DNA from 2 places in the Corynebacterium sp. 32222D000AT genome. Region 2 is predicted to be linked to the other one. Evidence: predicted binding sites of a transcription regulator. Region 2 holds the regulator's gene; the other holds the start of a gene.
The links. The regulator LexA, encoded in region 2, represses DNA repair genes until DNA is damaged. The targets are predictions, from matches to a motif close to CGAACANNTGTTCG.
Positions count from the first base shown of each region.

Region 1 (3,218 bases), on a different contig from region 2:
TAGCCGATGATGCCCATGATTTCGCCGGGCTCCACGGTCAGGCTGACATCGTCGAGCGCCCGGGTGGTGGTCTTTTTATGCTCAAAGATCTTGGATACGTGGCGGAACTCGACGCGGGTTCCGGTGGTGGGTGATTCGGTCACTAAAAGCCCCTTGGTTGTTGCGTGTGCAGTAGCGGGTTCATTAAACGTGGTACAACCCCGGCAACGCGGTAGCCAGTGGGCTGGGCGCGTCGGCGGGGTGGAAGGTGCCGGGAGTTAAGTTTAGAGGTCTTCTTCCAGGCGCTTGAGGATGTCCTGCAGTTCCTCCGGGGTGCGCTCCACGGAAACGGAGGTGCCCTTGGAGTCTTCCTGCACGGCTTCCTGGACCTCGGGGGTGTGCCAGATCTTGACGAGCTCCTTGAGGGTCTCGTTGTCGGCGTCCTCCGAGCGCACGGCGAAGACGTTGATGTAGGGCTCGGCCTCCTCGGAGTTCGGGTCGTCCTGGACCACCGCGGTGGTCGGGTCGATGCCGGCGCGCTCCAGGAAGGAGTTGTTGATGACGGCCGGGGTGCCCTCGCTGTAGGCGGAGGTGGTCTGCTCGGCGCCGACCGGGGTGACCTTGACCTTGGAGGCCTTCTCGTCAATGTCGGCCGGGGTCGGGGTAATAAGCCCGTCCTGCTTCAGGGTGACCAGGTCCTGCTGGACCAGCAGGTTGATGGCGCGGCCCTGGTTGGTGGAGTCGTTCGGGATGGCGACGTTTTCGCCCTCGATGCCGTCCAGGGAGTTGTGGTCCTTCCAGAACAGGGCCAGCGGCACGATCTCGGTGGCGGCGATCGGCACCAGGGCGGTGCCGTTGCCCTTGTTGTACTCGGCCAGGAACTTCAGGTGCTGGAAGTTGTTGGTGTCCAGCTCGCCCTGCTCCAGGGCCTGGTTCGGGGTGGTGTAATCCGAGTAATTGACGATATCCAGGTCGAAGCCCTGGTCCTTGGCGGCGGTCTCGAATGCCGCCCAGGCCTTCTTGGAGGCGTCGGTGGTGCCGACGGCGATCTTCGAATCCTTGGTAATTTCCCCGCCCTCGGAGTCGGAGGAGCAGGCAACCAGGCCGGTCGCTGCCACGACGGTGGCGGCGGCTGCGGCAAGTGCGCGACGGATCTGCATGAGAATGGTCCTTTTCTGTGTGACTTTTATAAGGCCGGGCGGTGTCTCGGGGCAGTGCCCGAGCGCCGTCGGCAGGCGTAATAAAGCGGGTTGCGGGGCGCGCAACCTCGATGGGTTATAACCTAACAGTCTGTATACCGCTTTGTCTATTTACTTGCAGATTTTATGCATATTCACAGACTGCTCGGTTTGTAAGGTGTGAGTAATTAGAACACGAGTTCGTATCTTGCTAGGCTGTGCGGTGTGAGATTCAACGGTGGACGGGCGCTGAGCTGGTCGCGGCTGGAGCGGATCCTTTCCGGCCGCCCGGCGCTCACGCCTGTGCCCGTAAACCACAGCGCTGAGCAGGACGTACCGCGGGCTAAGGGGAAATCCGCGGTGCCGTTTGCGGAGCTGCACGCCGTGTCGAGCTATTCCTTCCTGCAGGGCGCCTCCGAGCCGGAGGAGTTGGTCGAACGCGCAGTTGAACTAGGCCTGGAATCCCTGGCGCTGGTGGACAGGGACGGGTTCTACGGCCTGATGAAATTCGCCGAAGCCGCCGCCCGCGCGGGCCTGCCCACGGTCTTCGGCGCCGAGCTGAGCCTGGACGAGGGCGTCCTGACGGTGCTGGCGCGCGGCCCGGAGGGCTACCGGCGCCTGTCGCGGCTTATCGCCCAGGCCAAGATGGCGGCCGGGGAGAAGGGCAAGACCGCCTACCCGCCGCTGGCGCAGGTCGCCCGCGCCCTGGGCGAGGAGGTGGTCTACCTCGCCGACGTGGACTGGGTGGACCGGTTGGAGCAGCTGGTGGGCGCCGCCGGGGCCGACAACGTGGTGCTTGAATACGCCAGCACCATGGTGCCGGCGGACGCGGACCGCCACCGCCGGCTGGATGCCGCCCGGGACGGCTGGGGGCTGCGGGCTATCGCGAGCGCCCGCCCGGCGGCGGCGCGGCGCACCCAGGCCCGCTTGGCGGCGGCGAAAAACGCCTTGGCCCACCGGCAGTCCCTGCAGCAGGCGGACCCGGACCAGCACCCGATGGGGGCGAGCTGGCTGCGCTCCGGCGAGGACATGGCGCGCCTGCTTCCCGGACGCGAGGATCTGCTGGCCGCCGCGGCCCAGCTGGGGCGCGACTGCAGCTTCCGCTGGGACGTTTTGGTGCCCAACCTGCCGCACTTTGACGTGCCGGACGGGCACACGGAGATGACCTGGCTGCGTACGCTGGTTTACGTGCGGGCGCGCAAGCGCTACGCGAGCCGGCCGGCCGATATCCGCGAGCGCGCGAAAAAACAGATAGAACACGAGCTCGCCGTGGTGGAGCAGCTGGGCTTTCCCGGATATTTCCTCATCGTCACGGACCTGGTGGATTTCTGCCGCCGGGAAAACATCCTGTGCCAGGGCCGCGGCTCCGCCGCCAACTCCGCGGTCTGCTTCGCTCTCGGCATCACGAACGCGGAGCCCATCTCCGCGGGCCTGCTCTTCGAACGCTTCTTGTCCCCGGACCGGGACGGCCCGCCGGATATCGACGTTGATATTGAGTCCGGCCGCCGCGAGGAGGTCATCCAGTACGTCTACTCCGCCTACGGGCGCCAGCAGGCCGCGCAGGTGGCCAACGTCAACACCTACCGCCGCAAGGGTGCGACCCGGGACGCCGCCCGCGCCCTGGGCTACCCGCAGGGCAGCGCGGACGCCTGGTCGAAGGGCACCGACGAGCCCCCGGCGGACGTGGTCGCACTCGCCGAGGAATTCCTGGGCCAGCCGCGGCACCTGGGCATCCACTCCGGCGGGATGGTGCTGTGCGATAGGCCTATCGCGGACGTGGTGCCCATGGAGTGGGCGCGGATGGAGGGTCGCTCGGTGCTGCAGTGGGACAAGGACGACTGCGCGGCCGCCGGCCTGGTCAAATTCGACCTGCTGGGGCTGGGCATGCTGGAGGCCCTGCACCACATGCAGGACCTGGTGGCCGAGTCGACCGGCCGTGAGGTCAACCTCTGGGAGCTAGATCTGGCGGAGGAGGCCGTCTACGACATGCTCTGCCGGGCTGATGCCGTCGGCGTCTTCCAGGTCGAGTCCCGTGCGCAGCTGGCCACCCTGCCGCGGCTG
Region 1 covers NZ_JBPPVW010000013.1:51,752-54,969, forward strand. The annotation lists gene ACEE23_RS08600 (methionine ABC transporter ATP-binding protein) at 1-143, opposite strand, end outside; gene ACEE23_RS08605 (MetQ/NlpA family ABC transporter substrate-binding protein) at 264-1,139, opposite strand; gene ACEE23_RS08610 (error-prone DNA polymerase) at 1,383-3,218, shown strand, end outside.
Region 1: the regulator LexA is predicted to act here: its motif matches at 1,348-1,361, upstream of ACEE23_RS08610 (error-prone DNA polymerase).

Region 2 (3,218 bases):
CGGCCGCCTCGACCGCCGTTGCCGGCGTGGGCGCGCAGCTGGCCGAGCTCAGCCTCGAGGACTGCCGCAAGATCGCCGCCGCAGCCGTGTCCTGCGAAGGCCCCTCGGAGGCGCGCGACAAGGTCCGCGAACTCATTGAGGAGCTCGCGCAGCCTGAGGTCGAAAGCTAACGGCCCCGGCAGTCCAACTAAACAACCCGGCCGAGCCGCCGCCTTAACGCGGGGCTTGTGCCGGGTTGTTTGTATTGGAGGGGGTTAAGCGTCGACGATGACCACGGTGATCTCGCGCTCGCGCAGCGCGTCAACGAAGCTTTGCGGTGCCGCCGAGTCCGTGATGACGACGTCGATGTCCGAAATCTTGGCGAAGCTGACCAGGTAGTCGTTGCCCAGCTTGGAAGAGTCACACAGGACCACAACCTTTCGGGCGTTGGTCACGAACGCGGCCTTGATGGCCGCCTCCTGGGCGTCTGCGGTGGACAGTCCGTGATCCAGGGTCAGGGCGTTGGTGCCGATGAACGCGACGTCGGCGCGCAGCAGCGCCATGGTGCGCAGGGCGGTATCGCCGACCACGGCCTGGGTTATGCCGCGCACCGTACCGCCCAGTAGTTGGACGTCCTTGATGCCATTATTGGCCAGCGACAGGGCAATGGGCAGGCTGTTCGACACGATCGACAGTTGGTTGGCCAGGGGACTCGCTGCGATGAGATCGCTTAGCGCGTTCGTGGTGGTGCCGGCGTCCAGGAAGATGCTGCCCGGGGTCTCGGGGAGGAATTCGAGGGCCGCCTCGGCGATCGCGGATTTCGCCCCGGTGGCCGAGCGCGAGCGCGTGTCCAGGGTGAACTCGGCGGTCTGGAAGGTCTGCGAGGCCACCGCACCGCCGTGGACGCGGTGGACGACGCCCTCGCGGTCCAGGACGGCCAGGTCGCGGCGGATGGTCTCGGCGGTGACGTCGAATTTATGGGAGAGTTCCGTGACATTGACGCGTCCCTCGACGGCGGTGAGGGACGCAATCTGCCGACGGCGTTCTTCTGCATACATGGGGTAGTTCTCCTCGGTCCGTGGGTACGCGCGCGGATGGGCGCGCGCACACGGTGAAATGGGTCTACTCAAATTGTTCCAGAAAAACCGCGTGGGCAAACACAAACAGAAAAACCCAAGCACCCGGTTCTTGGGTTGCTTGGGTATTTCTTGAGGTAGATCGGGCAAATCGGAACTACGGCCATGAGGCGGGAGTGACCTTTTGCATGCCCCGCTACCTCAGAAAGGGGGAATAACGCGGAATGTTCCGGGGAATTAGAGCTTGCGCATCACGGAGACGACCTTGCCCATGATTTCCGATTCGTCCCCGTTGATAGGGGAATAGGCGTCATTGTGGGGCAGCAGCCACACCCCGGTGGAGTCGCGGTGGAACTCCTTGACGGTGGCTTCCTCGCCCTCCAGGAGGGCTGCGACGAAGTCGCCTTCCTCCGCCGTGGACTGCGAGCGGACGATGACCCAGTCCCCGTCCAGGATGCCGGCGTCCCGCATGGAGTCGCCGACGACCTGCAGCATGTAGAGATCGCCGCCGCCGACGACCTCATCCGGCATGGGGTAGTAGGTGTCGATGTTTTCCTCGGCCGTGATGGGGGTCCCGGCGGCAATGCGCCCGACGACGGGGATGTAGCTGACCTGGCCGGCATCGGGCGGGGTCTGCGGGAGATCCGCGGACTTGCTGGCCTTCTCGGCCTTCGCGTCTTCCTTCTCGGTGTTGAGGTGGCGGACATCGACGGCGCGCGGCTTGTTGGGATCGCGCCGCAGGAAGCCCTTCTCCTCCAGCTGCTTGAGCTGGTAGGCCACCGAGGAGGTCGACTGCAGGCCGGCGGCGTCACCGATCTCGCGGATGCTCGGCGGATAGCCGCGCAGGAGTACGGCGTCGTGAATGACCTCGAGGATGCGCCGCTGGCGGGCGCTTAAGGAGTCGAGTGTCGGTTTTTGTGAGGATTTGCTGGGTCGGGCCATGGTCTTTAACTCTCCAAGTTGACTAGCAGGTCGGTTAGTGGGGGACACAGGCGCTGCGGGCCCGCGAAAATTCCTACCTTCCTTTCTAGCACGAAATGTACAAATGTTCGAGATCTTCGCCCGTGCGCTAGACAAATTTTGGAAACCCTGCTATAAATCGAACACAGAACCTAATTCGAACATTCGAACGAAGGAAAGTCGGTGCCATGTCGGGGTCCGGATTTAGACTCGGTGGCACCAAGGAAAGGAAAGATTACTATGACTCTCGCATTTGATGACCGCCGTATCGCTAACACCGAATTTGCAGCTTACCGCACCGGTTCCCGCACCCCTTCCGTGGTGCCCGCGGCCGCGGTGTGGGAGCCATCGGTCCGAGATTTCGGGGATCGGCAGGGCGCGCCCGCCTGGTCGGGGCACGGCCCGGCTGGCGTGGGGTCGCGCTATTCTCGAACGCTCACGCTAGATAATCGAACAGACCGTCGTTCGCAGCCCGCGCTGAGCGCCGAGGATTTCGCAGGGCAGCCGCGCGGGATGGTCTCCGAGCAGGGGCGCCAGAAGGGCAACTACGCGCTCGGCGCTGTGTTCGGATGTGCAGTCTTCTTGGGCACGCTGGCGGCGGGCATGGGGCTTGTTGACGGCCCGGAGTCCGCCAGCTCGATGGGAGCCGTGGACAGTGCCATCACCCAGCAGGCTCACCTGAACTAGGCCGCGGTCCGGGCACTCGGCTTTCCCATCGCCGCGCGCAGTAGACTGGTAAGGCATCCGCGTGGTCCGCTGGTGCGGATGAAACCGGGAAGCTAGAAAGATACGGGGAGCGAGCCGAGTTGTATTGCCCATTTTGTCACCACGAACAGTCACGCGTCATCGACTCCCGCGTCGTTGACGCGGGTGCTTCCATCCGCCGCCGGCGCGAGTGTTCTTCGTGCCGGGGCCGTTTCACCACGGTCGAAAAGGCGGTGCTGTCCGTGGTCAAGCGCAACGGCCTGTCCGAGCCGTTTAGCCGCGACAAGCTGATCCGCGGCGTGCGCCGGGCCTGCCAGGGCCGTGATGTCTCGGACGACGCCTTGAAGCGCCTGGCCCAGGAAGTGGAGGAGACCGTGCGCAGCCACGGCAGCTCCCAGATCAACGCCAACGATATCGGCCTGGCCATCCTCGACCCGCTGCGCGACCTCGACGAGGTGGCGTACCTGCGCTTCGCCTCCGTGTATAAATCCTTCGACA
Region 2 covers NZ_JBPPVW010000007.1:40,329-43,546, reverse strand. The annotation lists gene ptsP (phosphoenolpyruvate--protein phosphotransferase) at 1-170, shown strand, start outside; gene ACEE23_RS05880 (DeoR/GlpR family DNA-binding transcription regulator) at 255-1,037, opposite strand; gene lexA (transcriptional repressor LexA) at 1,293-2,045, opposite strand; gene ACEE23_RS05870 (hypothetical protein) at 2,256-2,702, shown strand; gene nrdR (transcriptional regulator NrdR) at 2,822-3,218, shown strand, end outside.